DNA from 3 places in the Streptomyces sp. NPDC006879 genome. Region 1 is predicted to be linked to each of the others. Evidence: riboswitches for the same ligand, from Rfam matches in the RefSeq annotation. Region 1 holds a riboswitch; each other region holds the start of a gene.
What was found. Region 1 has a riboswitch for thiamine pyrophosphate ahead of ACFYMC_RS12605 (thiamine ABC transporter substrate binding subunit). Riboswitches for the same ligand answer to the same signal wherever they lie in the genome.
Positions count from the first base shown of each region.

Region 2: another riboswitch for thiamine pyrophosphate. It lies ahead of thiC (phosphomethylpyrimidine synthase ThiC); the one in region 1 lies ahead of ACFYMC_RS12605 (thiamine ABC transporter substrate binding subunit).
Region 3: another riboswitch for thiamine pyrophosphate. It lies ahead of thiO (glycine oxidase ThiO); the one in region 1 lies ahead of ACFYMC_RS12605 (thiamine ABC transporter substrate binding subunit).

Region 1 is NZ_JBIAGC010000012.1:84,784-94,723, reverse strand. Features, by position in the region: gene ACFYMC_RS12625 (hypothetical protein) at 1-700, shown strand, start outside; gene ACFYMC_RS12620 (LOG family protein) at 728-1,849, shown strand; gene ACFYMC_RS12615 (ABC transporter ATP-binding protein) at 1,888-2,919, opposite strand; gene ACFYMC_RS12610 (ABC transporter permease) at 2,919-4,550, opposite strand; gene ACFYMC_RS12605 (thiamine ABC transporter substrate binding subunit) at 4,631-5,737, opposite strand; TPP riboswitch at 5,832-5,942, opposite strand; gene rlmN (23S rRNA (adenine(2503)-C(2))-methyltransferase RlmN) at 6,052-7,158, opposite strand; gene ACFYMC_RS12595 (class I SAM-dependent methyltransferase) at 7,330-8,151, opposite strand; gene ACFYMC_RS12590 (GntR family transcriptional regulator) at 8,208-8,924, shown strand; gene ACFYMC_RS12585 (hypothetical protein) at 9,623-9,925, shown strand; gene ACFYMC_RS12580 (DUF6303 family protein) at 9,922-9,940, shown strand, end outside.
Region 2 is NZ_JBIAGC010000055.1:10,938-20,877, forward strand. Features, by position in the region: gene ACFYMC_RS26875 (DUF5326 family protein) at 152-382, shown strand; gene ACFYMC_RS26880 (IclR family transcriptional regulator) at 541-1,311, shown strand; gene ACFYMC_RS26885 (SsgA family sporulation/cell division regulator) at 1,412-1,846, shown strand; gene ACFYMC_RS26890 (YibE/F family protein) at 2,062-3,519, opposite strand; TPP riboswitch at 3,591-3,725, shown strand; gene thiC (phosphomethylpyrimidine synthase ThiC) at 3,719-5,509, shown strand; gene ACFYMC_RS26900 (hypothetical protein) at 5,630-5,827, opposite strand; gene ACFYMC_RS26905 (carboxymuconolactone decarboxylase family protein) at 5,827-6,225, opposite strand; gene ACFYMC_RS26910 (hypothetical protein) at 6,529-7,362, opposite strand; gene ACFYMC_RS26915 (metallophosphoesterase) at 7,536-8,696, opposite strand; gene ACFYMC_RS26920 (LacI family DNA-binding transcriptional regulator) at 8,914-9,940, opposite strand, start outside.
Region 3 is NZ_JBIAGC010000035.1:3,704-13,643, reverse strand. Features, by position in the region: gene ACFYMC_RS22485 (phytoene desaturase family protein) at 1-1,238, shown strand, start outside; gene ACFYMC_RS22480 (hypothetical protein) at 1,249-2,382, opposite strand; gene metF (methylenetetrahydrofolate reductase [NAD(P)H]) at 2,425-3,339, opposite strand; gene thiE (thiamine phosphate synthase) at 3,460-4,128, opposite strand; gene ACFYMC_RS22465 (Rv2175c family DNA-binding protein) at 4,196-4,561, opposite strand; gene ACFYMC_RS22460 (NAD(P)/FAD-dependent oxidoreductase) at 4,641-5,885, opposite strand; TPP riboswitch at 6,049-6,161, shown strand; gene thiO (glycine oxidase ThiO) at 6,159-7,409, shown strand; partial or broken gene ACFYMC_RS22450 (RNA-guided endonuclease TnpB family protein) at 7,443-7,625, opposite strand; gene thiS (sulfur carrier protein ThiS) at 7,814-8,029, shown strand; gene ACFYMC_RS22440 (thiazole synthase) at 8,032-8,826, shown strand; gene pknB (Stk1 family PASTA domain-containing Ser/Thr kinase) at 8,905-9,940, shown strand, end outside.

The DNA.
Region 1 (9,940 bases):
CGCCGCCGGCGAACTCCGCGCCGCGGACCCCCTGCCCGTCCCCGGCCTTCTCACCCTGCTCACCCTGCAACCCGTGGCCTCAGCGGCGGCTGCCGCCCTGGCACTGCGCCCGCGCGAGGGCCCGCCCTGGCGACACCGCGAGACCCTGCCCTGGGGCGTGGCGCTCCTCGGCACCGGTCTGGCGGCGGGCGCGTACGCGGGCGACGGCCCCACGGGGATCCTCGCTGGTTGGACCCTGACCGCAGTGGGCCTCGCCCTGGCGGGGCCCGGCCTCACCCACGTCTGCGGACAGCTCCTACAGTCCGCCCAGCCCGGTCCCCTGCGGCTCCTCGCGGGCCGGGCCCTCCAGGAGGAGGCGCTCCGCATCGGCCGCCCCCTCGGAGTGCTCAGCGCCGTACTCGCCGGGCTCCTCACGCCCCTGACCGTGTACGGGCCCTCCGCCACCCCCGAACCACTGGGCACGATGACCGGACCTGCGGTAGCCCTGGTGGTGGCCTGCTGCGCGGCGGCCCTGCTGATCGCCGCGGCCGAATCACGACAGCAACGGGCCCCTACGTCCACCGCCCTGCTGGACCTCGGCACTCCCCGCGCGCTCCTGCGCAGCGCGGTCACGGTCCGTGCGGCAGCGCTGCTGACCGTGTTCATCCCGCTCACCTGGGCGGTGTCCCTCCTCACAGCCCTGCCGCTGACCGGGGGCTAAGCGCCGGGGCGCCGCTATCGTGGCCCGATGTTCCACGCAGCCCACCGCCACGCCGACCACGAAATCGAGACGCTGGCCGAGTTCGACCAGGTCATTGCCGCCGGAACACTGAGCGGGCTCCGCATCCAGTCGGTGAACCTACGAGAGCGCACCTTCGCGTTGCTCGCCACCGACGCCTCCCACGCGGTCTTCCTGGGCTGCCCGATGGAGCCGGACGCCGCCGCGAAGGTGCGCGGGGACGGCGCCCTGGTCTTCCCTCCGGTGCCGGACCTGCCGTTCAACCCCTACCGGGGACTGCTCTACACGGCTACCGAACTCTTCGCGGGCCTCGGCGACGGCTACGAAGCCACCCTGGACCATCTCACCCACCGGTGGTTCCAGGAGACCAGGACCGACCGCGACGTCCTCGCCTCGCTGCTCCGCTCGATCCACGACGACGCGGTGTCCGACGCCCTGGACGAACTCCTGCTCGAATCTCAGGTGGTCGGAGTCATGGGCGGCCATGCGGCGCCCCGCGGCAGCACCGCTTACGAGGGCGCAGCCCGACTCGGGCGGGCCCTGGCCCGAGCAGGACTGATGGTCGCCACCGGTGGCGGACCCGGCGCGATGGAAGCCGCCAACCTCGGCGCCTATCTGGCACCCCACGGCGAGGAAGCGCTGTTGGAGTCCCTGGAGTTGCTCGCCAAACACCCTTCCTTCACCCCCTCGGTGACCGACTGGGCGCGCGCCGCCTTCGAGGTACGCGAACGCTGGCCCGCCGGCGGCGACTCGGTGGGCGTCCCCACCTGGTTCTACGGACACGAGCCGCCGAACGCGTTCGCCCGGCACGTCGCGAAGTACTTTTCGAACGCCACCCGCGAGGACGGACTGCTCTCACGGTGCAACGCCGGTGTGGTCTTCCTCCCCGGCGCAGCCGGCACGGTGCAGGAGATGTTCGACAACACCACCCCCAACTACTACGAGTCCCGCGGTGAACCCACGCCCATGGTGCTCGTCGGCCGTGAGCACTGGACCACCCGACTGCCGGCCTGGCCGCTACTGAAGTCCATCGCGCGCGGACGCGCCCTGGAATCCAGGATCGCCCTGGTGGACTCCGTGGACGAAGTCCCCGGGACCCTGGCCACCCTGACGGGACGCCGGGCAGGCTGAGGAACCGCCCTGTCCCGCACCACCGCCGGCGGAACCGCTCAGCGGGAGGGCAGCAGGACGACCTCGGCCGGGTCGAAGACGATGCCGACCTCCGCACCGGACGCCGGCGCCTGCGTCAACGGCGCCTCGGCCTCCACTACCGGCGCGTGCGTCCCCGGACGCAGCCGCAGGGCGACATGCTGACCGCGGAAGGTCCTCGATTCGACGGTGCACCTGAGGCCATCGGCAGGCGCCACCAGGCGGATACCGTTGGGGCGGACCAAGAGTTGGCACTCCCCCTCTGCGGCGCCCGCCGGCACCCCGATCCTTCCCCAGGCGGTCTGGGCCGCCGATCCGGTGACCGTCGCCGGGACCACGTTGTCGAAGCCGAGGAACCGCGCCACGAAGGCCGAAGCGGGCCGCCGCCACACCTCGGTCGGCGTACCGACCTGAGCGATGCGGCCCTGCTGCATGACGACCACCCGGTCAGCCAGCGCGAAGGCCTCGCCCTGGTCGTGGGTGACGGCCAAGACCGTGGTGCCCAGCCGCGCGAAGAGCGAGCGCAACTCGACCACCAGCCGCTCCCGAAGCCCCCGGTCAAGTTGGCCCAGGGGCTCGTCCAACATCAACAGCCGGGGCGAGGGAGCGAGTGCCCTGGCCAGCGCCACCCGCTGCTGTTCGCCGCCGGACAGCGATGCGACAGCTCTCCGCTGAGCACCAGGCAGGCCCACCAGTTCCAGGAGTTCGGCCACCCGCCGGGTCCGTTCCCCCCGCTCGGCCCCGCGCATCCGCAGGCCGAACGCGACGTTGGCGCCCACATCCCGCTGTGGGAACAACTGGTGGTCCTGGAACATCAGCCCTACACCGCGCCGGTGGACCGGCACGGCCGCCTGGTCCACACCGCCCAGGCGGACCCGCCCGGCACACACCGGCTGAAGGCCGGCGACCACCCGCAGCAAGGTGGACTTCCCGCTGCCGCTGGGACCGAGGACGCAGACGACCTCGTGTTCGGCGACGGCGAGGTCCACGGCGTCGACGACCGCCCGTGCCCCGAAACGCACCGTGACCTCGTCCAGTTCGAGTAGCGCCATCAGAACTCTCCGGAGGTTCGGTCGGTGCGCAGCCGCTCCAGTACGAGCAGCGCCACTGCGCAGACCAACATGAGGATGGTGCTCAGGGCCATCGCCTGCCCGTAGTTGAGTTCACCGGCCCGCCCCAGGAGCCGCGCCACGGCCACCGGCAGGGTGGGGCGATCGGGTCGGGCGATGAACACGGTCGCCCCGAACTCGCCTAGCGAGACCGCGAAGGCGAAACCGGCGGCGATCAACAGAGCCCGCCACACCAGTGGCAGGTCCACCTCCCGCCAGGCCCGCAACGGGGAGGCGCCCAGCACGGCAGCCGCCTCGCGCAGCCGCCCGTCCACCGCACGCAGCACCGGCAGCATGGTCCGCACCACGAAAGGAACTCCGACCAGTGCCTGCGCAAGTGGGACGAGGATCCATGACGTTCGAAGGTCGAGGGGAGGCTCGTCCAAGGTGATCAGGAAACCGAAGCCCACCGTCACGGCGGACACCCCGAGCGGCAGCATCAACAGGGCGTCGAAACCACGCACCAGGCGTCCTGGCCTGCGTGTCAACGCCGCCGCGGCCAACCCCCCGATCAGCAGGGCGATGCCGGTGGCCGCCAGCGCGTACAGCAGGGAGTTGCCCACCGCCCGCAGCGGCGCCACCAGGAAGGTGCCCCCACCGGCGTCCGGGTCGGACAGCGCCCGGTAGAAGCCGAGACCGTAGCCGCCGGGTGCGTCGAGGGAGCGTTCCACCAGCACTCCCAGCGGCAACACGATCAGCAGGGCGATGCTCGACAGGACCGCGCCGAGAAGGCCCCACTGCGCGGGTCCCACCGGGCGCCTGGAGGTCTGCTCGGGGGCGACGAGCGTGAGCGCACTCTCCCGCCTGCGCACCGTCCAGGCATGGACGGCGAGGATGAGACCCACCGCGGCGAACTGCACCAGGGTCAGGACTGCGGCGGTGGGCAGGTCCAGCAGGTGCGCTGTCTGCCGGTACACCTCGACCTCCAGCGTGGCGAAGGCGGGCCCACCGAGGATCTGGACGACACCGAAGGAAGTGAAGGTGAAGAGGAAGACCATCAGCGCCGCCGCAGCCACGGCCGGGCCGAGGGCCGGCAGCGTCACCCGGCGCCAGGCTTCGAAGCGAGTGGCGCCCAGTACCCGGGCGGCCTCCTCCTGGCGAGGGTCGAGCTGGGACCACAACCCACCCACGGTGCGCACCACGACGGCGTAGTTGAAGAACACGTGGGCGAGCAGGATCGCCCACACCGTGGTGTCCAGCCGCACACCCCAGAGCTCGTCGAACAGACCGCCGCGCCCCACCAGGGCGAGGAAGGCGGTGCCGACCACGACCGTGGGCAACACGAACGGCACCGTGACCACGGCCCGGAGCACCTGCTTGCCGGGGAAGTCGAAGCGCGCGAACACATGCGCGCCAGGCAACGCGATCAGCAGCGTCAGAACCGTGGAGGCAAGCGCCTGCCAGGTGGTGAACCAGAGCACGTCCACGATGTCCCGGTCACCCAACACCTCACCGACCCGGCCGAGGTGCCAGCCGGTTTCGGTCTTCAGACCCCGGCCGACGATGGAGGTCACCGGCCAGGCGAAGAAGAGCGCGAAGAAGGCGACGGGCAGGGCCATCAGCCCGAGCCGCACCCAGGTGCCACCGGCACCGGGACCGACCGGCACTTCGGGTGCGCCGGCGGACGCCGGGGCCGGTGGGGCTGGCGGCGCCGTTACTTCACGACGATCGAGGACCATGCCTTGACCCACTGCTCACGGTTCTTGGCGATGGCCTCGGGAGCTACGGTCTCCGGCTTGGCGATCACCTCGCCGTGCTGGGTGAAGACCTCCGGGAGCTTCGCGTTCCCCGTCACCGGGTTGACGAACATGTTCAGCGGCAGGTCCTCCTGGAACTGCAGGCCGATCATGAAGTCGAGAAGCGCCTTACCACCCGTCGGGTTCTTGGCCCCCTCCAGAAGGCCGGCGAACTCGACCTGGCGGAAACAGGTCCCGGTGGACACTCCGGTCGGGGCGGTCTTCGGCTGCGGGTCGGCGTACAGCACCTCGACGGGCGGGCTGGAGGCGTAGGAGACGACCAGCGGACGGTCCCCCTTTGCCTTCTTACCGCCCCCGGACCCGGAGAAGCGCTGGTTGTAGGCCTGCTCCCAGCCGTCGACGATCTCCACGCCGTTGGCCTTGAGCTTGCTCCAGTAGTCCTTCCAGCCTTCCTCGCCGTACTTGCCCACGGTGGCGAGCAGGAAGCCCAGCCCCGGGGAGGATGTCGCTGCGTTCTCCGCGACCAGCAAGTTCTTGTACTCGGGCTTGACCAGGTCATCGAGGGTCTGCGGAGGAGCGAGCTTCTTGTCTGCGAAGTACTTCTTGTCGTAGTTCACGCAGACGTCGCCGGTGTCCACGGGCGTCACCCGGTGCAGGGGGTCGAGACGGAACTCCTCCTTCACCTGATCGAGGCCCTTGGCCTCGTAAGGGGTGAAGATGCCGTTGTCGAGGGCGCGCGAGAGCAGCGTGTTGTCCACGCCGAAGAAGACATCGCCGCGCGGCGAGCCCTTGGTGAGGATCTCCTGGTTGAGGGCGGCCCCGGCGTCCCCGCTCTTCAGCTTGCGGACCGTGAAACCGGACTGCTTCTCGAACTCCTTCAACACGGCGTCCGACGGAGTGAAGGAGTCGTGGCTGACGACCGTGACCGTCTTGGAGACGGCCTTGGAGCTGGCAGAGGACCCCGTGTCCTTGGCCGTTTCCTCGGAGCCGGAGCAGGCCGCGAGCGTGCTGACGCCGAGGGCCGCGGCGAGGGCGGCGCCCGCCATCTTCTTGGTGGTGCTCACTGGTGTTTTCCTCCTGGGTGACCAGGAGAAGACGCGGCCCCACCCGGCGCTCGATCATTGAGGACCGGAGCGGTCGCCGGGCAGGGCGCAACAGCTTGAGTGGTGACCGAACTTCCTACCCGGAATGACCCGGGCGAGGTTCAGAGGGTCTGCGGCTTGACGGTGCCCGCACTCTCAGCGCTGTGGCGCTCCCCTGTCGGAATATGCAGTTGGTTCGGCCCCAGACTACCCCGGGGCCGATTTGAGCCTCCGGCCGGATCCCATCCGGCAGACGGACCGGGCTTTCGATCCCGCGGGCCTGGCCCGACTCGACCTCAGCGCTCGGCAGCGGCGAGCTGACCGCAGGCCCCGTCGATCTCCTGACCACGGGTGTCACGGACGGTCACCGGCACGCCGTGTGAGGCGATCGCCTCGACGAACGCCTTCTCGTCCTCGGGCCGAGAGGCCGTCCACTTCGAGCCAGGAGTCGGATTCAGCGGGATGAGGTTGACGTGCACCCGCCGACCCTTGAGCAGGCGTCCCAGCAGGTCACCCCGCCAGGCCTGGTCATTGATGTCGCGGATCAGGGCGTACTCGATGGACACTCGACGCCCTGACTTCTCGGCGTACTCCCACGCCGCGTCGAGGACCTCGCGCACCTTCCAACGGGTGTTGACCGGCACCAGGGTGTCGCGGAGTTCGTCGTCGGGTGCGTGCAGCGAGACGGCCAGACGGCACTTGAACCCCTCGTCGGCGAAACGTGTCATCGCCGGCACCAGGCCGACGGTGGACACGGTGATCCCCCGCTGTGACAACCCGAGGCCATCGGGCTCGGGGTCGGTCAGCCGCCGGATCGCGCCCACGACCCGGTTGTAGTTGGCCAGTGGTTCCCCCATGCCCATGAACACGATGTTCGACAGGCGCGCCGGCCCTCCGGGCACCTCGCCGTCCCGAAGCGCGCGCATGCCGTCCACGATCTGGTGCACGATCTCGGCGGTGGACAGGTTGCGGTCCAGACCGGCCTGCCCGGTGGCGCAGAACGGGCAGTTCATGCCGCAGCCGGCCTGCGAGGAGATGCACATCGTGACCCGGTCCGGGTACCGCATCAGCACGGACTCGACCAACGTGCCGTCGTGCAGCTTCCACAGCGTCTTGCGGGTGGTGTCGTCATCGCAGCTGATGTGCCGCAACACCGTCATCAGCTCAGGAAGAAGCTCGGCCCGGAGCTTCTCGCGGGACGCGGCGGGGATGTCGGTCCACTCGGCCGGGTCATGCGCGTACCGCGCGAAGTAGTGCTGCGAGAGCTGCTTGGCGCGGAAGGGCTTCTCCCCGATCGCGGCAACGGCCTCGCGGCGCTCGGCCGGCGTGAGGTCAGCAAGGTGCCGCGGCGGCTTCTTGGCTCCGCGGGGGGCGACGAAAGTGAGTTCTCCGGGCTTAGGCATGGTTCATCCAGTGTGGCAGACACGCCGAGGTGCCCTGGGTCGTCGCCCAGCTCAGCGGCGACCCGGGCGGGCCGGTGCCGGTCGTTGATGGTGGTTGTGGGTTGTCGTTGGCTGCCCCCCGACGGCCCACAGACGGCCCGGCCCCATGACCTCGTCCGCAGGTCAGGGCCGTCAGTCGCCGCTGCCGGCGGGAACCGTACCGACGGCCAAGAGGTGCGAGCTAGCGGCGAGGAGCTCCGGGTACGGCTCTGCCATACGGGCCGCGTCCATGGCTGAGGCGATCAGCTCATCCGTGGGGCCCTCGCCCGGCTGCTGTTCTGCCGCCTTCACCAGCGACCACGCGGGACCCTCGATGCCGAAGACCTGCACATCCTCCAGCCCGGAGGCGACCAGCTCTGCCACCAGCTCTTCGGCTCGGTGGAAGTACGAGAGGGTAAACCCCCGCGATCCGTCATAGACGGCCGTCTCCAGGATCTTGGAGACGGAGTTGTGAATCCGCTCGGTGTGCAGGTGGGCGTACGTGACGTGCTCGAAGAGCGACGCATAGCGATTGATCGCGGCGGCGGCCACCAATCCGCCGGGCTTGGCCACACGGGAGGCTTCCGCGAGTGCCCGTTGCCGGTCGGCCGGGTCGGGCAGGTGGTACAGCGGCCCGAGGAGCTGGACAACGTCGAATGTGTCGTCCGGCTCGGGCAGGTCGCGCGCGTCACCGACCACCGCCGGGCACACCGCCATCGCGGCTTCAACGTGACGGGGCACCGGGTCTACCAGGGCGACGTCGTAGCCGTCCTTCACCAGCCATTCAGCGTGAATCCCAGTCCCCCCGCCCACGTCGAGCACGCGCGCCGGCGCGGGGGGCAGAAAGCGTCGGAGGAGTTCCTGAGTTCTGACCAGTTCCATCCGACCGTCTGCCGAGCTGCGCAGGCGGTTGTCCTCGTTGACCGTCTCGCCATAGAACCGCATCACGGAGGGAGCCAATTCGAGATTCGACATGGTCGCAGTATCGTGTGTACCGGTGGACCAGTCCAGCGCAGGAAATAGGGGAAGCCATGGCAGTTCTGAAGTACGAAGAGATCGCAGAGTTCCTGCGCGCCCGCATCGCCGCTGGTGAGATCGCGCCCGGGGACACAATTCCGTCCGGCCGAGAGCTGGCCGAGCAGTGGGATGTGTCACGCGCAACCGCAATCAAGGCAGTCGACGTACTGCGAAACGATGGCGTGGTCGTGGCCAAGCAGGGGACCGGGTTCGTCGTCACGGAAACGCCCGTGGCACGTCCCGCCGGCGCTCGCCGTGCCGGGTCGGCGCGCATCTTGGGCGGGATGCCGTTCCTGCGCATCGGTGAGCCCGACTGGGCGGAACCCCCCGCCCGGGTCGCCGCCACCCTTGGACTCTCACCCGGGGCGAAGGCGCTTCGGCGCGTTCGCGTGCTCCAGCTCCCGGACGGAACGCCGAATAGCTGCGTTGAGGCGTGGTTCCCTCCGGAGGTCGCGGAGGTCTCACCGCGCCTGGCAGACACCGCCCCGATCGCGGAAGGGACGACGCGATACGTCCGACGTCAGACCGGGCGGGGCCCGGCAGAAGGCGTGGACGTAACCACTGTGCGCGGCGCGTCGGAGACGGAAGCGGACCGCCTGGGGGTACCGGAGGGGACGCCGGTAGCCGTGCTGCTGCACACCGCGTACGACGAGCAGGGGAAGCCGTTGGTCTGCGAGGAAGGCGTCACACCGTCCTCACTGTTCGAACAGGTCGACACCTACGCAATGTAGGCAGAAAGCGGCAAACGGAACTGCTGGACCGGTCCACCGGTTCAGCTTTTTTTTATCACCCAGAAGCGCCGCCTCACCTGCACTTTCTGTCGCATCGACACGACGAAGCGTGACCCCATCGCTTGACTGGACCGGTCCACCGGTCCAGTCTCTTGGTTGTGGCCACCGCCCGATCCGGAACTTCCGGGGAGGGCGGTGAACCACGCAGAAGGGGCCTTCTTTGGGCTGCTTCGACCTGCACGAACAGCGGGGCCCCCGCCGGACTTGCTTACACGCGGTCCGAGCGGCAGGGGAGGCGTAAAAGTCCGGCGTCTTCACGGAGTGATCGGTGTCATCGGCTAAGTCGTCGGTCTGGCCCTCGGGAGAGTCCCCGGGGGATCGGATCGGGGGGACCCCGGTGGTTGGGCTGCACCCGGTCCATGACACCCGTGAGGGAGGGAGATCCACTCAGCGAGTAGCGACTGAGGGACCGCAGTAACCGCGCGCCGACCAAGCGAAGGAGCGTAAGGCGCGCATGGAACTGCGGCACGACAGTGACGGGCTTCCCGTCACTCGTCATGCGGGCAGGGCATCGGCCGTTGCGTCGGATGGCCTGCCCGCTTGATGAGGCGCACTACCACCTGAAGCACAGCACGGCCCCGGGATGCACCCCGGGGCCGTTGTCGAGCCGCCACACCTTCACAGGGAGAGAACGACTCATGAAGTCCATCGTTGCTGGTCGCGAGCCCGTTACCGCGACCGAGTTCGTTGAGCTGGCTCTGGGGATCGACCTGGAGCTGTTCACCAGTTCGCCCACCGAGTCCGTGATGGACCGGGCGGCCCGCCTGGACGTGGCCCGCGAGGTCCTCGCGGAGCTCCGGGAGAGCGACCCGGAGACCGCGGCCTACGCGGAGAGCCTGCTGCGGGCCCTCCCGCTGAAGCAGTCCCGCACCTCCTGCCGGCGTACCCGCCGCGCTGCTGTGCGGCGCCCCGTGCACGAGCGCACGGCGGTGGCCGCATGAGTGATCACACCGCGC
Region 2 (9,940 bases), on a different contig from region 1:
TGAGGAGGGCCACATCGGGCAGCGCTGTCCCTAAGGGTGGAATCAGGGGAGTCCAAGGGCCCGAGGCCGTCCGATCGGCTGGAGATCCTGCTTAGCATCGGGGTGTGTGAGAAGCCGGAAGCGGTCCGGTACAGCGGGAGAGGTGGAGACGATGGATGGCGTTCGGCAGATATTCGCAGGCATGCCCGGCTGGGTGAAGTGGGTGGCGGTGCCGCTCCTCGCCCTCCTCGTGTTCGGCGGCGTCATCACCACGGTGCTCGGTTGGATCATCAGCCTGCTGTTCAAGGTGTTGATCTTCGTGGCGCTGGTCGGTGGACTGATCTTCGTCGTAAGGAAGTTCAGCGGTGCCGGTTCTTCGAAGTCTTCCGGAAACGAGTGGTAGGCGGACCCGCCGCCTGGCGCGGCCTGAGTCGTTAGACCGGGTGGATCGTGCGGGAGGAGCCGCCGAGCGCCGTGGAACGGCGCACGGGGCGGAGTGCCGTGCCGGGCGGTCCTTGTCAGTGGGCCGTCGGCCCACCGCCACGCGCCCGGGGGTGAGCTTTGCCAACGGCCCACAACGCCGCTGTCCCGACCTTGATCACTTCGGTGCAGAGGGCGCTGAGGCTCCTCGAAGCCGTCGGGTCCCATCCCGGGGGAGCTCCGGCCAAGCAGTTGGCCCGCGAGGCCAAGGTGCCCCTTCCCACGGCCTACCACCTGTTACGCACCCTCAGTCACGAGGGCTACGTCCGCAGGGAACACGGGGTCTTCCTGCTCGGTCCGGCGGCTGAGCGGTTGGGGGCCGGAGGGATGCAGCAGAAACGTCGCAGCATGATCCTTGATTCGCTGGCGCACTTTCGCGATGTGATCGGTGCGCCCGTCTACTTCGCGGTCTACCGCGAAGGCGAGGTCGAACTGGTCGGGGTGTCCGACACCCCTAACAGCCCGGCGTGCGAGGAGTGGGCGGACTTCCGGCAGACCGCCCACGCACACGCGATCGGCCAGTGCCTGCTGGCGCAGGTGGACGAACAGGTCCGTCAGGACCACTTCGACCGGCACGCGATGACTGCCATCACTCCGTACACGCTGCGTGATCTGCGGTCCTTCGAGAACCGCATGGGCGCGCTGGAAGGCGCAGGACCAGTGGTCGAGCGCCAGGAGTACGCGCTGGGAACGGTGTGCGCCGCGATTCCCGTTGCGGCCGGTGAGACCGCGGCAACCCTGGCCATTTCCCTTCCCCTGCACCAGGAACAGCGGTTGCTCTCCGCAGTCAATCGACTACAAAGGGAAGTAGGCGCGCTGTTGAGTGCCCTCTCGATCTCTATCAGTATCTGAAAACTCACTCCTTGTGATCTACTAGCGCTTCCACCACGATTGCGTCAAGAGGGCCTTGAGGGACCATTCCCGGCCACTTACCACTACAGCGGGGTTGGCTATGCGCGAGTCGGTACAGGCAGAGGTCATGATGAGCTTCCTCGTCTCGGAGGAGCTCGCATTCCGCATTCCGGTGGAACTCCGTTACGACGCACAGGATCCGTACGCGGTGCGCCTGACCTTCCACCTCCCCGGCGATGCGCCCGTGACCTGGGCGTTCGGGCGGGAGCTACTCCTCGACGGCATTAACAAGCCGTGCGGGGACGGTGATGTGCACATCGCTCCCACGGACCCCGAAGAGCTGTCAGACGTCCACATCCGCCTACAGGTGGGTGGTGACCGTGCTCTGTTCCGGGTCGGCGCCGCCCCCCTGGTGGCCTTCCTGGACCGGACCGACCGGCTGGTGCCGATGGGCCAGGAGCGCGCCATGGGTGATTTCGAGGAGAACCTGGAACGAGCCCTCGACCGCATCCTCGCCGGGGAGAACGCGGGCTGAGCCAAGGGGAGCGATGGCTGGATCTCAGTGGGTTCGGTCGGCTCGACAGGGGTGGACCGCCGCTGTGGTGACTACGCTGCGTCATGACCGCCGAGGTTGCTCGGTGCTGTCGTCCGGTCGGTGGCGCCCAGTCCGACGGGGCGGGTGGGACCAGGACGCGGGCTGAGGGCGCGCGGGACCGGCCCGGTCTGCTGCGGGGCCGACGCAGGTGCTGGTCACGGCTTTCGGCGTCGTCCCCGACCCCTGCGCCCGGATCCGGCGTCCGTGCCGCCGGCCGATGTCCCCGGGCGGTCGGCGGACACCACCAGGGCGGCGAGCACCGTGGTCACCGGAACCGAGGCGACCAGACCGATCGAACCCACGAGGGTGCGGACGATCTCCTCGGCCACCAACTCGCTGTTGGCCACTGTCCCGACGCTGCTCTGCGCGATCGAGAAGAGCAGCAGCAGCGGCAGTGCGGCGCCCGCGTATGCCAGTACCAGGGTGTTCACCACCGAGGCGATGTGGTCACGTCCGATCCGGATGGCGGAGCGGTACAGCGCCCGCGGTCCCATCGCCGGGTCGGCTTGGTGTAGTTCCCACACCGCGGAGGTCTGGGTGACCGTCACGTCGTCGAGCACGCCCAGCGAACCGATGATGACTCCGGCGAGCAGGAGGCCGCTCATGTCGATGTCCGGGTACAGGCCGTGGATCAGACCGGTGTTGTCATCGGTGTTTCCGCTCAGGAAGGCCCAGTCGATGAACAACGATCCCAACACGCCGATCAGCAGCAGCGAGATCAAGGTTCCGAGGACCGCCACCGAGGTTCGCGCGCTGAACCCGTGGCACATGTAGAGGGCGATCAGCATGATGGCGCTGGCCCCCACCACCGCCACCACCAGAGGATTGGACCCCTGGAGGATGGCCGGCAAGATGAACATGGTCAGTACGGCGAAGCTGACGGCCAGGGCGATCAGCGCGGTCAGGCCGCGCATCCGCCCGACCACGATCACCGCTACGGCGAACAGCCCAGCCAGCAAGGCGACCGGGAGCTTGCGGTTCACGTCGGTGACGGAGTACTGCAGGTCCCGAGGGGCGTCCGGGGCATAGGCCACGACTACTTCCTGGCCCTGTTCCAGTTGGCGCGGTGCCCCGGGTTGAACGATCTCCACGAAGGTCCGGCCGCTCTCCGGACCCGTGGTGACCTCGATCGTGGCCCTACGGCACTGCCCGGTCTGGGCGTCCACCGCCTCGCGGCCCTCGGCCGTGGAGGTGTCCCCCGTGGGCGGCACCTGGGAGGCGTTCACCTCCTTGCAGTCGATCCGTGCCAGGGCGGTGACGCGTCCCTGTTGGGTCTGCCGGTCGAAGCCGACGCCGGTGCGGTCCTGTGCCGTGCTCCCACCCGGCCACAGGACGAACAGACCTGCCAGAACGGCCGCGGCGAACGGGACCAGGACGGCGGCGATGACCTTGCGCAGATGCCGGGAGACAGGGGCAGCCGGACCGTGGGCGTGGCTGTGTCCGTGCCCCCCGTGCCCGTGGTCAGGGGGGCCCTCGGGTTCGTCCGCGCGGCCCTGACCGGGGACCCCGGGCCCGCGCGGAGGCACCGCCGGAGGCTGGGATCCGGGGCGGGAGCGGTAACCGTGGTCGCGGTCGTGCTGCGGATCGTCGTCAGTCTGCGGCGAAAAGGTCACCGACTGATCATCGCAAGAGATGAGGGGGCCCACTGTTCAGCACGCCAGGCATGACGCTAGCGTGGGGGCACCTTTGCACACGCGGGAGCTCGGAGCACCGGGCTGAGAGGGCGCTGATCACCGTACGCACGTACGGGAAGAGGCTGCGTCGACCGCCGAACCTGTTACCGGGTAATGCCGGCGTAGGGAGATAGGTCTCATGACCATTCAGGACGCACGCACGCCTGCCACCAGCCAGGGCGGTCAGGAAGAGCGGAAGCCGGGTTGGCACAAGGGGTACGTCGAGGGTTCCCGCCCTGACCTCAAGGTGCCGGTCCGGCAGGTGCACCTCACCAACGGCAGGGACGTGACGCTGTACGACACGTCCGGGCCCTACACCGATCCGACCGTCGACACCGATGTGCGGCGCGGCCTTGCGCCGCTGCGCGAGAACTGGATCATCAGCCGCGGCGACACCGAGGAGTACGCGGGCCGTCCGGTGCGCCCCGAGGACGACGGCATCAAGCACACCTCGCCCCGCGGTGGACTCAAGAACCTCGATGCGGTCTTCCCGGGCCGTCCCCGACTGCCCCGACGGGGACGTGGCGGGGCGGCCGTCACTCAACTCGCCTACGCCCGCCGTGGCGAGATCACCCCGGAGATGGAGTTCGTCGCGATCCGGGAGAACGTCTCTGCCGAGGTCGTGCGCGAGGAGATCGCCGCCGGTCGCGCGGTGCTCCCCGCGAACGTCAACCACCCGGAGATCGAGCCGATGATCATCGGCAAGAAGTTCCTGGTGAAGGTCAACGCCAACATCGGTAATTCCGCCGTCACCTCCTCCATCGAGGAGGAGGTGGAGAAGATGACCTGGGCCACCCGCTGGGGTGCCGACACGGTCATGGACCTTTCCACCGGCCGTAACATCCACACCACCCGTGAGTGGGTGCTGCGCAACTCCCCCGTCCCGATCGGAACCGTGCCCCTCTACCAGGCGCTGGAGAAGGTGGACGGTCGGGCGGAGGAACTGTCCTGGGAGATCTACAAGGACACCGTCATCGAACAGGCCGAGCAGGGCGTGGACTACATGACGGTGCACGCCGGCGTGCTGCTGCCGTACGTGCCGCTGACCGCGCGCCGGAAGACCGGCATCGTCTCGCGCGGCGGATCGATCATGGCTGCCTGGTGCCTGGCGCACCACCAGGAGAACTTCCTCTACACGAACTTCGAGGAGCTCTGCGAGATCCTCGCGGCGTACGACGTCACCTACTCGCTCGGCGACGGTCTGCGACCCGGCTCGATCGCGGATGCCAACGACGCCGCGCAGTTCGCCGAACTCAAGACGCTGGGCGAGCTGAACACCATCGCCAAGCGCCACCAGGTGCAGACCATGATCGAGGGCCCGGGCCACGTCCCGATGCACAAGATCAAGGAGAACATCGACCTCCAGCAGGAGATCTGCGAGGAGGCCCCGTTCTACACCCTGGGCCCGCTGACCACCGACGTGGCTCCGGCCTATGACCACATCACCTCGGGCATCGGCGCGGCCATGATCGCTTGGTGGGGTACGGCGATGCTCTGCTACGTCACGCCCAAGGAGCACCTGGGCCTGCCCAACAGGGACGACGTCAAGACCGGCGTCATCACGTACAAGATCGCAGCGCACGCAGCCGACCTGGCCAAGGGGCACCCGGGTGCGCAGGAGTGGGACGACGCGCTCTCCGACGCGCGCTTCGAGTTCCGCTGGGAGGACCAGTTCAACCTGGCCCTCGACCCGGACACGGCCCGCGAGTACCACGACGAGACGCTGCCGGCCGAGCCGGCCAAGACCGCGCACTTCTGCTCCATGTGCGGTCCGAAGTTCTGCTCGATGAAGATCAGCCGCAGCATCAGCGAGCAGTTCGGTGGCGACGAGAACGCCGCCACCGAGGCGGAGATCGCCGAGGGGATGATGCAGAAGTCGGCGGAGTTCGCGGCTTCGGGCAACCGCGTGTACCTGCCGTTGGCGGACTGAGTCCCGCGCGTAGGCTTCCCGGCCCGCGTCCTTCGGGGGGAGGCGCGGGCCGGGCCTGCCCGCAGGGGGCATCGCGGCTTCGCCGGTGCTCCCTCGTTCGGGGCTGAGCCGAGTGGCGGCTCAGCCCTGCCGGCCGGAGAGCCGACGAACCTGCTGGTCGTATTCGCTCAGCAGCTGGGCCAGTTGGTCCAGCGACTCCTTCGGCACCTCGGCGGGCGCGGACTCCACCACGAAGCGTGCCGCTGCCGTCAGCGCGGCGAGTTCGTAGGCGTGGAAGGTGCCGCGCAGCACCATCGGCCGGACCCGTTCCAGTTCCATCAGGCGGCCTGGGACCGCACGTACTCCGTGACCTGCGCCAGCTCCTTGGCGAACTGGTCGTAGTCCTCCTGCATGCCGTTGATGTAGGCGCTCCAGCCGAGGCTGGACTTCGCGTAGTGGACGGCCTCTTGGATCTCCTCGTCAGTCGCCCCGAAGAGCTTGGCGGCCTCGCTGTGGAACAGGCTGCAGAACCGGCACTTGGTCTCGGCGTGCAGGCCCACCCCGATGAGTTCCTTGTACTTGTTGGGAATGAGCGTCTGGCCGAGTTCGATTCTCTTGAAGAGCTCCCATTCCGGACCGAGCAGCTCGGTGGGGATCGCGGAGAAGAAGTGCGGCACCAGTCCCAGGGTCTGCTTGATGTCGGCCTCGATCTCGCCGCGGTTGTTCGTGGCAGCCATGACAGGGCCCCTCTCGCGGGCCGGACGCCGACGACCCGGGTCCGGCCGCGCTGGGGGCGGACGTGTCCATCAACCCGGGCCGTGCTGCACGGAGCGCACACGCGAACAGACGTTGACCGGGCCTGGGCGCGCGATCACGTACGGCATCGGGCCTTATGTTCAGCTTAGAGCCGATCGGTGGGGAATGTTCGGCCGCTCCGTGGGCTTCGGTGGTGCAGCCGCGGCGGAGCAGGAGGACAAATGGCGTCCCGGCGCCGACCCGCCTCGGTGGACCGCCGAGTGGACTCCCTCGCTGCGGGGCGATCAGCGAACGGGCGGTGCGCCCGGTTCGTCGTGGTCCGGGCCGCCGAACTCCGGTCCGCTGTAGTCCGGGCTGCTGAAGCGCGGACGGGGCGCCGGGTCGTCCGCGCGGGGGGCTGGGCTGCTGAACTGGGGGCTGCTGAAGCCCAGCCGGGGCATCAGTCCCGGGGAACGGTGTGGCGGGGCTGCGGAGTCGCCGCGTTCGTCGGCCTTCGCGAGAGCCTCGTGGAGGAAGGGCAGGATGCCTCGTTCCAGCAGGGCGAGCCGCCAGGCCTCCCGGGCTCGGTGAACCTCGTCGGGGACGGCTTCGTCGGTGTCCGCCGCCACCGCGGTGGCACCATTGCGCAACGCCGTCAGGAGCAGTCCGATGGCCGCGCAGAGGATGCCGATCGCGGTGAGGCCGGCGAAGAGCCAGCCGGCGGTGACCAGGGTGCCCGCGAAGGCCGGTTCCGGCTCGATGAGCTTGAGGGCGTACCCGCTCAGCAGGAAGATCACCGAGGCGGTGCCCGCCAGGAGTGGGGCGAGTACGGTCACGATCGCGCCGGCACCGGCGCCATCTGCGCCCTTCGCACCGGTGTCCCCGGAAAGTGCGCCGGCGTTCCCGGGCTCTCTCAGTTCTTCCCGCACTTTCACATAGTGCTCGTATTCCGCGGCGGCGGCTGAGATGAGTATCGGCTCGGCATTGAGCGCCATCCTGCGCAACTGCTCGGTATTGAGCTGCTCACCCAGAGTGGATGCCTCCCGGCGTCCTGGCGCGGTGCGCAATGCCTCGTCGAGGAGCCGTTCGAATTCCGGCCGGTCCTCGGCCAGCAGGTGCGGAGCGCTGGTCATGTGCATCCCCCGATGCTCCGTAGGGCCGTACGCCGGTGCAGGAAATCCGGGCAGTCGGCGGAAACGGAGGAGAGCCTGCTATGGACAAGCCGATAGTAGGGCGACCATGCCGTGTGGAGACAGAGTCTTTCCGTAAATGAGGGGTTCGGCTGGGCTATCGGCAGATGCCGGATGAATGCTCACTGCCCCAACGGCAGTTGCACGACGAGCAGTTTGCCGGCCATGGTGACGCCGCCGTCCATCGCCACCGCAAGCCCGTCCGCGTAGACGTGTGGTCCCTCGACGGTCGGCCGGGGACTGTCCTCGCCGTCCTCGGAACCGACCACGCCGAGTAGGTACGGAATGGGGCTGTGGCCATGGACCACCCGCCGGCCGCCGTACGCATCGAGCAGTTCCCGCACGGCCGGCGGGCCGGACTCCTCATCGCGGAAGGCGAACCGGCGAGTGAACTTCCGGAACAACTCCCAACACTCCCCGGCGTCACCGCGGGTGAGTACCTCGTGCACGGTGTCGTTGACGTCCTCGATGGACGAGCCGTAGTCGAGGTAGGCCGTGGTGTCGGAGTGCAGGAGTAGGTGGTCGTCTTCCAGCGCAGCGGCGTCCAGCCGTGACATCCACTGGAGGTGGACGTCCTCAAGGCGCTCCATGTCGGTGTGTTGTCCGCCGTTGAGCAACCAGGCGGCCTGGAAGGTCGCGGTGCCGGCGCCGGAGCCCACCGGAGTGTCCCCGAAGCGCTTCGCGCCGATGAGCAGTAGCTCGTGGTTGCCCATCAGGGCCTTGCAGTAGCCGCCCGCGGCTGCGGCCTCCGCGGACAGCCGCATCACCAGATCGATGACGCCGATGCCGTCCGGTCCGCGGTCGGTGAAGTCGCCGAGGAACCACAGCCGGGCGTTGCCCGCCGACCACTGGCCGTCGGCGTCGACCAGGCCCTGGGCGCGCAGCTCGGCGAGGAGTTCGTCGAGGTAGCCGTGCACGTCGCCGACGACGTAGAGCGGCCCCGGTCCGTCGGGGGCCGGCTCTCCGGATGATCTGTGGATCTGCAGGGTGCTGCCCGGCCCGGTGATCACGGGCAGGTCCCGCTGGGTCGGGGTGTACTCGTCCGTGGCCACAGGCTCTGTCGGTTCGCTGGTGGTCGAGCAGGTACCCAGGTAGGGGCCTGGATGCGGGGCCGCAGCTGTGGGGGCGCCGTACGGGCCGGGGTAGGTGGCGGGGCCGAACTGCCCGAACCCGTGGGGTCCGGGCTGCCGGGGGAGCTTCGGCTCGCGGTGTGACATGGCGGTGGCCCGGGCGTCGCCCGGCGCCTCCGTCTGCACGGGTCCCTGACCGGCCCCCTGAGTCATCGACCCCTCCACCACCGTCGCGCTGCCGCACACCCTCGGAGTTCCCCTGGTCGTCGGGTCCGTGGTGTCGTCCGCCCATCATAGGAATGCGGCTCGTGCTCTGTGATGCACCAGGGGTGATGAATCCGGCTGGACCCGATGGAGCCTTGGCGCTTCCTCCCGAATTGCGCGGACTGTCGCCGATGGTAGAGCCGGGACCGGGCTGCGCCCGGAGCCTTCAGTCCCGGTCCGGCGAGCGGGGGGCGCTGACCGTCGTGCGTGGCGGGCGGCGCTGTGAGGAGGCCCGCACGATCAGTTCGGTCGGTATGACCTGCTCGACCGGGCGTTCGTTTTCCGCTCCCTCGATGGCGTCGATGAGTAGCTGGACCACGGCGGTCCCGATGCGTCGGGGCTTGAGTGACAGCGTGGTGATCGGCGGTTCGGTTTTCGCGTAGACCGTGGACTCGCTGCAACAGACGAGCAGCAGGTCTTCGGGGACGCGTAGCCCGTAGCGGCGAGCTGCTGCCAACAGGTCGGTCCCGTTGGGGTCGAAGAGCCCGTACACGGCGTCCGGCCGGTCGGGCCGGGCCAGTAGCCGGTCGGCGGCGACCGCTCCCGCGCACGGGTCGTGGGCGGGATACGACTCCAGGACGGGGTCCTGGCCCACCCGGGAGCACCAGTCGAGGTAGGCCGTGGTCGACAGCCGGGTGTACGTGTCGGTGGTGGTGCCGGTGAGCAGGCCGATCCGGCGTGCACCGGCCGCTGCGAGGTGGTCGAGCAGGTCGAGTACGGCTGCCTCGTGGTCGTTGTCCACCCAGGCGGTGACCGGTAGGGAGCCGGCCGGCCGGCCGTCGGATACCACCGGTAAGCCCTGTCGGACCAGTTCGGCGACGACGGGGTCGTGGTCGGAGGGGTCGATGACCACTGTGCCGTCGAGGGCGACGTTGGACCAGACGTCGTGGCGGGAGGTGGCGGGGAGGATCACGAGGGCGTAGCCGCGGGCGAGGGCGGCCGAGGTGGCGGCCCGGGCCATTTCTGCGAAGTACGCGAACTCCGTGAAGGTGAAAGGTTCATCCCCGTAGGTCGTCACGGTCAGGCCGATGAGGCCCGATTTGCCGGTACGGAGGGTTCGGGCCGCTGCCGAGGGGCGGTAGCCCAGCCGGTCGGCGACCTCGCGGACATGGCGGCGGGTGGCGTCGGGGAGCCGTCCCTTGCCATTGAGCGCGTCTGAGACGGTCGTGATGGAGACGCCGGCCGCCGCGGCC
Region 3 (9,940 bases), on a different contig from region 1:
ATGTGCTGGAAGGCGGTTTGGAGGTCACCCTGCCGGCCACTTCCCGCGGCGGGACAGTCACGGCCCTGGACGCCGCCTTCGGTGCGGGCTCGGGCGAGCGCTGGTCGGACTGTCTCAGCCGCGCCCGAAGCGCCTGGGACGCCACGCGACGGCCGTTGTTGGAGGAGCCGCTTCGGGCCGACTGGCAGACCCTGGGCGCCGACCCCTACCCGGCGGTGCGCAGGAGCGGCTTGCTGCGCCGGCGCCCGCCGACCTTGAGCGATATGGCGCGACGGGAGCTGGGAGGGCAGCTGGCGCAACTCATGGAGGGCCATCTGGTGGGGTACGGGGTGGACCCGCGCACCGCCCCCGCCTCGGCCGCGGTACTTCCCTACCTGGAGCAGACCTTCGGCAGTTGGTACCTGCGCGGCGGTAACCGCGCCCTGGCCACCGCGGTGTACGAGCGCTGCCGCGAGCGGGGGGTCACCTTCGTCTTCGGCGCCGAGGTCGCCGGCATCCGTGTGGAGGACAGCCGGGCAGTGGGTCTGACCCTGGCCGACGGCACCTCGGTGACGGCCTCACAGGTGCTCTTCGGCGTCGACCCCCGCCGCCTCCCGAGCCTGCTGCCCGCGGGGACCGGCTGGCTGCGGGCGGGCCACCTCGCTCCTGCGCCTGACAGTGCGACGAGCCGCTTCTCCCTCTTCCTGGCGCTGCGCGGTGCCAGACCGCGGGAAACGGTGCACCGCACGGTGGTCCACTCCCCCGACACGGGCGCCGAGTTCCGGGCGGTGCACCGCGGCGAGCCCTTCGACGCCCCCACGCTCACCGTGCTGCGCCCGGACGATCCGACGACCCGGCCCGACGAGGGCCATGAGGCGGTCACGCTCACCGCCACGGTCGCGCCCCAGGGCGTGTCGGACTGGCGGGACCCGGCCCTGGTCGAGCGCTGGACGCAGATCCTGATCCGGGCGGCACTACCCGCAGTCGCGGACCTGCGTGAGCGGCTGATGTGGCACCACGGGCACACGCCGGCCGACTTGGCGGAGGCCACCGGCTCCGTGGGCGGGTCCGTGGCGGCGCCCGCTCTCGCGGGAGCCGGCGGGCGGCTGCTGCACCCGGCCAACTCCACCCTGCTAGCCGGTCTTCACCTGGTCGGCGGGTGGTCGCACCCGGGCGGGGGTTTGGCGCACACCGGCATGTCCGGGGCCTTGGTGTCCGGGCTCATCGTGGAGGGCGAGGGGTTCCGGGGCTCTCAGTGACCGTCACGGGTCAGGAGCGGTACTGCTGGTACTCGCCGGTGCCCTGGTACGGATAGGCCTGGGGCTCCTGCGGGTAGCTGGCCGCCTGCTGCTCCTGGTCGGTGTCGTCCGGGTATTGGGTGTCCCGCTGCTGCGGGACCCAGACGCCGCCCGGCGGGGTGTCCATGGAGTACTGGGCGTAGGGGTCGGCGGCGGCGTACTGGTGTTGCCCGCTGGCGTAGTCCGTTCCGTAGTCGTAGCCGTAACCGTCGGTACCCGTGGTGCCGATGTACGGGTCGGAGTAGGCCGGGTAGGAGGGCGCGGCCTCGGCGCCGTGTCCGTAGGCGGTCGGGTCGTAGGCGGTCGGGTCGTAGGCGGTGTGGTCGTAGGCGGTGTGGTCGTAGGCGGTGTGGTCGTGGCCGCCGGGGTAGGCCCCCGTCGCATAGGGGTCCGTGGTGTGGTGCGTCGGCTGCTCGCCCTGGCCCGGGTAGCCGCTGGCCGGCTGCTGTGGATCGTGGTAGCGGTAGCCGGCGCTCGGGTCGCTGTGGTGAGCAGCAAGGGAACCGGCATCGGTGCCGTAGACACCGTAGGCGGAGGTCTCGTCGGGCATCGGCTGCGGAGTGTAGGCCGTCGACTCGGTGGGCCCCGTATAGGCGTGCTCACCACCGTGGCCGAACAACGACGGAACGCCTTGGGCGGGCGTGTTCGGGTACTCGTCGCCGTACTCCGCAGCCGCCGCGGGGTCGTATGCCCCCTGGGGCGTTACGGGCTCGGGAGCCTCCGGCTCCGGATCGTGGGCGGGCTCGGGGCGCGGTGCCGATTCCGTGCGGTCACGACCGGACTTGGCCGCTCCCTCTCGCCGGCGCCGACCGGCGGTGGATTTGCCCGCGGGCTCCGCTTCCTGGTCCCGTTTGCTGCCCACCGCCCAGCCCTTGGCGAACCCGCGGCGGAAGGAGAGGGTGACGAAGGTCTGGCCGACTGCGAAGGCCACGGAGCCCGCACCGATGACGAGGACGGAGTGCACCACCACCCCGGCGACCACTGCGAGGAAGCCGCCGAATGCGAGCAGCCGCCAGCGCAACCGCGCCTTGTACTGCAGCAACACCTCACCGAGCAGCCACAGCGCGACGAACCCGAACGCGACGTACAGGACCGTCCAGCCCATGCCTGGCCCCTCTCCCTCGGCCGCGCACTGGGGTACGGCCGGTCAGGCCCGCTGGTGCAGACCCAGATTCTCGTAGATCTCCAGAGTCGCCGTGGAGTTGTTGAGCGTGATGAAGTGCAGACCCGGCACTCCCTCGGACAGCAGCCGTGCGCAGAACTCCGTGGCGAACTCGATGCCAATGGAGCGTACAGCGGCCGGATCGTCCTTGACGTCGAGCATGCGCTCTTTCACTGCCTCGGGCAGCCGGGCGTTGCTGAGCTGCGGCAGTCGGTCGAGCTGCCGGATTCCGGTAACGGGCATGACCTCGGGGATGATCGGCGTCCGGCAACCGGCCGCCTCGACCCGGTCACGCAGTCGAAGATAGTTCTCCGGATCGAAGAACATCTGGGTGATCGCGTAGTCGGCACCGGCCCGACACTTGTCCACGAAGTGGCGGATGTCCGAGTCCCAGTCGACGGATCGCGGATGCATCTCGGGGAAGGCCGCGACCCCGACGCAGAAGTCCCCGGACTCCTTGATGAGCCGCACCAGGTCGGCGGCGTAGTGCACGCCCTCCGGGTGTGCGACCCAGTCGCCCATCGGATCGCCCGGCGGGTCGCCCCGCAGCGCGAGCATGTTGCGGATTCCGGCGTCGGCGTACTGGCCGAGCACGTTGCGCAGTTCGGCGACCGAGTGGTCGACGGCGGTGAGGTGCGCGACGGGCGTGAGGGTGGTGTCGGCGGCGATCTGCTGGGTGGCCTTGACGGTGCCGCCGCGGGTGGAGCCACCGGCTCCGTAGGTGACGGAGACGAAGCTGGGCGCGTGCGATTCGACCCGGCGCAGCGCGTTCCAGAGGTTCCGCTCTCCCTTCTCCGTCCGCGGCGCGTAGAACTCGAAGGAGTACGAGGTTCCGGACGCGAGGAGATCGCGGACCGTACGTGCACGGTCCGTCCGGGTGGAGGGGGTACCAAGGGCCATACCGGCAGGTTAGACAGTGCGCCGTCTCCCCCCAAGAAGCGTCCACTCCTCGGACAGAATTATGGACACTTTCGGGGAAGCAGCAGGCCAAAGGGCGGTACTGGTGCAAACGCCCAAGGGTCAGGAGCTACGCGCACGGACCCGCTTGGCGAGCTCGGCCGCTGCCGCACCAGGATCCTCGGCCTCAGTGACGGCCCGCACCACGACCACGCGGCTCGCACCGGCGTCCAACACCTGGTCGAGGTTGCCCGCGTCGATGCCGCCGATCGCGAACCACGGGCGGCCCTGGTCGAGGGAAGCCGCGTACCGAACCAGGTCCAGCCCAGGGGCGAACCGGCCCGGCTTGGTGGGCGTGGGCCAGCAGGGGCCGGTGCAGAAGTAGTCCACGCCCGCTTCCACCGCGGCGGCATCGACCTCGGCTTCGGCGTGCGTGGAGCGGCCGATGAGCACCCCCTCGCCGAGGATGGCCCGGGCGGCCGGCACGGGGATGTCACCCTGCCCGAGGTGCAACACCTCGGAGCCGATGGCGTGGGCCACGTCAGCGCGGTCGTTGACCGCGAGGAGCTTGCCGTGCCGACGGGCCGCTGCGGCGAACAGCTCCAAGTACTCCAGCTCCTCACCCGCCTCCATGCCCTTGTCACGCAGCTGGACGATGTCGACACCGCCCGCGAGAACGGCGTCGAGGAACTCGGGAAGGTCCCCCTGGCGCTTACGCGCGTCCGTGCACAGGTACAGCCGGGCGTCGGCGAGCCGGGCGCGCGGACCCGTCGAATGGGCGTCAGTGGCCATGGTTTCCCCCCTGGTGGCGGTGTACGGGCCCGGGCAGCCGGCCCCGTACACCGTGGATCGGATCGGATCAGACGGCGAGCGCCTGGGCGCGGCGCTTCACCTCCGTGCCGCGATTCTCACCCAGGGCCTGGGCGGGGGTCCCCGGCAGGGTCGGGTCCTCCGTGAAGAGCCACTCCAGCATCTCCTCGTCGGTGAAACCGTCGTCCCGGAGCAGGGTCAGGGTGCCGACTAGGCCCTTGACCACCTTGTCGCCTGCGATGAAGGCGGCCGGCACCTGGAGGGCGCGGTTCTCGCCCCGGCGGACGGCGATGAGCTGGCCTTCCTTGACCAGCTGGCGGACTCGCGTCACTTCGACGTCGAGCATCTCCGCGATGTCGGGGAGGTAGAGCCACTCGGGTACGAGCGCTTCGATCTTTGCGTCAATCTCGGTCACGGGACAAGCCTGCCATTTCCCGCCGACAGTCGGTACCCGGGCTACTCCCGACCCCGGCCCCGGATAGTCGCGCCGCAGGTCACAGGGCCGCTGACTTGAGCGGGACACCGAGGTCAGCCGTTCGGGCCGGGTCCATCCGGCTGTTCGCCTCGATGAGCTTGCGCCCCTGCGCCAGGTCCCGGGGACGACCCACGGCGAGCACCGCGCGCAGGATCTGGTCACGCAACCAGCACACCGACCAGTTGGGCCCGGCCGGGTCGCCGCGCCACACGAGCGCGTCCGCGTCGCCGTGGTGGCCGGCGTACTGGACGAAGCGCCCGAACTGCTCGGACCAGAAGTACGGCACCGGGTCGTACACCGGGGCCGGCTCCCCGGCCTCGTCGGCCAGGATCACGGCGGCGACGGTCCTCGGGCCGCTGAGGGCGTTGTCCCAGTGGTGGACCAGGAGCCGCTGCCCGTAGCGCGCGGAGGGGAAGGAAGCGCAGTCCCCGACCGCGTACACCCCGGGAAGGTTGGTGCGCAGATGGCCGTCGGCGGTGACGGCTCCGTCGGGGTCGAGCGCGAGGCCGGAACCCGCGAGCCAGCTCGTGGCGGGGCGGGCCCCGATCCCGACGACCACGGCGTCGGCGGGTAGCACGGCGCCGCCGGCGAGGGTCACGGAGCCGGACTGGATGCGCTCCACGGGGGAATCGGTCAGCAGCCGGGCCCCAGCCTCCTCGTACCAGCGGCTCATCGGGGCGGTGACCTGGGCGGGCAGCGCCTGGGCGAGCGGTCGGCCGGCGGCTTCGACCACGGTCACCCGGCAGCCGGCCGCGCGGGCGGCAGTGGTGAATTCGGCGCCGATCCAGCCGGCGCCGACGACCACCAGATCACGCTTGTCCGCCAGGACCGGCCGTAGTCGTTCGGCGTCGTCGAGGGTGCGCAGCAGGTGGACGCCCGGGACGCCGGCGCTGCCCGGGAGCGCGAGGGGGGTGGCGCCGGTGGCGACGACCAGTACGTCGTAGGGGACCGGACCCGCCGGCGTGTCGAGCTCATGGTCAGCGGACCGTAGCCCGGTGACGTCGGTGCCCAGCCGGAGGTCTACGGCGAGGGCGTCGAAGTCGACTTCGAAGGCCGATCCCTCCGCCTCGCCCAGCAGCACGGCCTTGGACAGCGGGGGGCGGTCGTAGGGCTGATGGGGCTCGGCGCCCAGCAGGGTCACCGGCCCGCCCCAGCCCTGTTCCCGCAGGGCCACGGCGGTCTGCACGCCGGCCATCCCGGCGCCGACGATGACGACCCGGGAGCGGTTCCCGGCTGGTCCGGCCTGAATCTGCTGCTCGCTCACGGAGCCCACCCTAAACTCCTGACGGACCGTCATGGGCGAGGGTGTCCGCACCGGGGATCCGCGCCCACCGCAGACGCCCACCGCCGCCGCACCCGCCGCTCCGCAGGTCGTCCCCCGCAGAGCGGCCTACCCGCGCCCAGGGGCGGAGGTTAGGCTGACTGCCGTTACCCATCGCGGGAGCCCGGGCGCACCGGGCTGAGAGGGAGGCTGGACGGCCTCCGACCGTACGAACCTGATCCGGGTCATGCCGGCGAAGGGAGGGGCTGGACGCCCATGCACGCATCCACCCAGAAGGGCCCCGGTGGTCGGAGCCACGAGGTCCTCGTCATCGGCGGCGGGATCATCGGACTGGTCACCGCCTGGCGAGCCGCTCAGCGCGGTCTGCACACCGCGGTCGTCGACCCGACGCCCGGCGGCGGCGCCGCCCACGTCGCAGCAGGCATGCTCGCGGCGGTCACCGAACTCCACTACGGTGAGGAGACCCTGCTCGGGCTGAACCTCGAATCAGCACGCCGCTATCCCGACTTCGCCGCCGAGCTCGCGGACACGACCGGCCAGGACATCGGCTTCCGCCCGAGCGGAACCCTCGCCGTGGCCCTGGACTCCGACGACCGCCTCCACCTGCGCGACCTCCACGCGCTACAACGCCGCTGCGGACTGGAGTCGACGTGGCTGACCGGCCGCGAATGCCGACGCCTGGAGCCCATGCTCGCCCCCGGCGTCCGGGGCGGACTACGCGTGGACGCGGACCACCAGGTGGACCCGCGCAGACTTGCAGCAGCCCTGGTCACCGCCTGCGAGCGGGCCGGCGTGCTCTTCCACCGGGCCCCGGTGTCGCGCCTGCGGGTGGAGCGCGACCGGGCGGCCGGCGCCGTACTGGGCGAAGGCTCCCTACACGACGGCGCCCCCGCGGGGGGCGTGGAACTGGCCGCCGACCAGACGGTCCTGGCGGCCGGCAGTCTCAGCGGCCAGATCGACGGACTACCCCCCGAGGCCAAACCGCCGATCCGCCCCGTCAAGGGCCAGGTGCTAAGGCTCCAGGTGCCGCCGGCGTACGCGCCCTTCCTCTCGCGCACCGTGCGGGCCGTGGTCCGCGGCGGCCACGTCTACCTCGTTCCCCGGGAGAACGGCGAGTTGGTACTCGGCGCCACCAGCGAGGAACTCGGCTGGGACACCACCGTCACAGCAGGCGGCGTGTACGAACTGCTGCGCGACGCCCACGAACTGGTCCCCGGCATCACCGAGCTGCCCCTCACCGAGACCCGAGCTGGCCTGCGCCCCGGGTCCCCCGACAACGCCCCCCTGCTCGGCCCCAGCGAGCTACCGGGACTGCATCTGGCCACCGGCCACTACCGCAACGGCGTCCTGCTGACCCCACTGACCGGAGAACTGCTGGCGGCCGTGCTGTCCACCGGGGAACTCCCCGCGCTGGCCCGCCCCTTCAGTCCCCGCCGGTTCCGCACCGGCCTCCCCTCGCCCACCACGGTCAACGACGCACCCGCCCGCCAGCAGCAGCCAGCCTGACGTCTTCCCCTCCCTCTGAAGGGAGGGGATTCCTTCCCTCGCGGGTCGGGCTTTCTGCTTCGTCGACCGCTGCCCTTCGGAGGAACCTCGTTGGGGTCTCACACCGCCTCCACAGACTGTCACCGCCAGTCCGGCGGCCGGAGTGTTCTTCGCCGCGTTGACGTCCCGGTCATGGGTCGTCCCGCGGTCACACGCCCAAGCGCGGACGTCGAGCGGCTCCGTCATCTTCGCCAGCGTCAGACGGCCGTCCCGTCACAAACTGCATGCGCGTGTTGTGAACAACATCCTGCCTGTCCAGACACCGCGCACCGCCCAGAGGGCGAACCCACAGCACGACGCCCCACTCCGCCGGAGCTTCGATTCCACCCCCACCTCAAGGCGGGGCCATCCACGAAGGAGTCCAGATGACCTCCCCCACCATGACCGTCTCCGTCAACGGAGAGTCGCGCGCACTCCCCGACCGCGCCACCTTGGAGCACCTCGTCCGCGACCTGACCCCGGCCCGTTCGGGCGTGGCCGCCGCCGTGAACGAGACCGTGGTACCCCGCGGACGTTGGGCGACCACCCGACTTGGCGAGGGCGACCGGGTCGAGATCCTCACCGCGGTCCAGGGAGGCTGACCATGTCGCAAGACACCTTCCTGCTCGGCGGTACCGCCTTCTCCTCACGGCTGATCATGGGGACCGGCGGGGCGCCCAGCCTGGACGTACTCGAACGCGCACTGGTGGCCTCCGGCACCGAGCTGACCACCGTCGCCATGCGAAGGCTCGACCCCGCCGTTCAGGGATCGGTGCTGTCCGTGCTCTCCCGGCTCGGCATACGCGTACTCCCGAACACGGCCGGCTGCTTCACCGCCGGCGAAGCGGTGCTCACCGCCCGCCTGGCCCGCGAGGCGCTGGAAACCGACTGGATCAAATTGGAGGTCGTCGCGGACGAGCGGACCCTGCTCCCGGACCCGGTGGAACTCCTCGACGCCGCCGAAACCCTCGTCGACGACGGCTTCACCGTGTTGCCCTACACCAACGACGATCCGGTGCTCGCCCGCAAGCTTCAGGACGTGGGCTGCGCGGCCGTGATGCCCCTGGGGTCCCCCATCGGCTCCGGCCTCGGCATCCGCAATCCGCACAACTTCCAGCTGATCACCGAGCGGGCCACGGTACCGGTGATCCTGGACGCCGGTGCCGGCACGGCCTCGGACGCCGCGCTGGCCATGGAGCTCGGCTGCGCGGCCGTCATGCTGGCGTCCGCCGTCACCCGCGCCCAGGAACCGGTCCTGATGGCGGAGGCCATGCGGCACGCGGTGGCCGCGGGCCGGCTCGCCCACCAGGCCGGACGCATACCCCGGCGCCACTTTGCCGAGGCCTCCTCCCCCGTAGTCGGCCGAGCGGCTCTCGACCCCGAGCGCCCGGCCTTCTGACCAGCTCGAACGTCACAGCTGCGCTGCGAGCGGACACGAGCGGGCCGGTGCGGCGCGCGGCGCTCGTAGACTCTCTGCGTGGACACGACCCTTGAAGACCCTCTCGTCGGGCGGCTCCTCGACGGGCGCTATCGCATCGAGGCGCGCATCGCGGTGGGCGGCATGGCCACGGTCTACCGGGCCGTGGACATCCGCCTCGACCGGGTACTCGCCCTGAAGGTGATGCACCCGGCGCTGGCCGCCGACGCCGTCTTCGTCGACCGTTTCATCCGCGAGGCGAAGTCCGTGGCGCGGCTCGACCACGCCAATGTGGTGGCCGTCTTCGACCAGGGCACCGCCGGCGGCTACGTCTACCTCGCCATGGAGTACGTCTCCGGGTGCACCCTTCGCGACGTGCTGCGTGAGCGAGGGGCGCTCCAGCCCCGCGCCACCTTGGACATCCTGGAACCCATCCTGGCCGCGCTGGGCGCCGCGCACCGGGCCGGCTTCGTCCACCGCGACATGAAGCCCGAGAACGTACTGATCGGTGACGACGGCCGGGTCAAGGTGGCCGACTTCGGCCTGGTCCGCTCCGTGGACTCGGCCACCCAGAGCACCGGCGCGCTCCTTGGGACCGTCTCCTACCTGGCACCCGAGCAGATCGAGAACGGCGCCACCGACACCCGCGTAGACGTCTACGCGTGCGGCGTGGTCCTGTACGAGATGCTCACGGGCGCCAAACCACACGCCGGCGGCAGCCCCGCCCAGGTGCTCTACCAGCATCTGAACGAGGACGTCCCGCCCCCGTCGGCCGTCGTTCCCGGGCTTCCCGCGGACCTCGACGAGTTGGTGGCGGCGGCGACCGCCCGCAATCCCGAACTGCGCCCGCACGACGCGGTGGCCCTGCTCGCCCGTTCCCGTGAGGCCCGCGCCGCGCTCAGCGACGCACAGCTGGATGCGCTACCACCGCAAGCCAGAGCGGTAGCGCGGGACGGCACGGAGGACCGGACGAGCGTGATCCCGCGCGCCCTGCCCGTGGGCGGTCCACCCCAGCAGGCGGCGCCACCGACGACCGCCGGCCTCCAGCAGACCAGCCGTTTCGAACGCCCGCCGGTGCCGGCTCCCACCGGCCCCG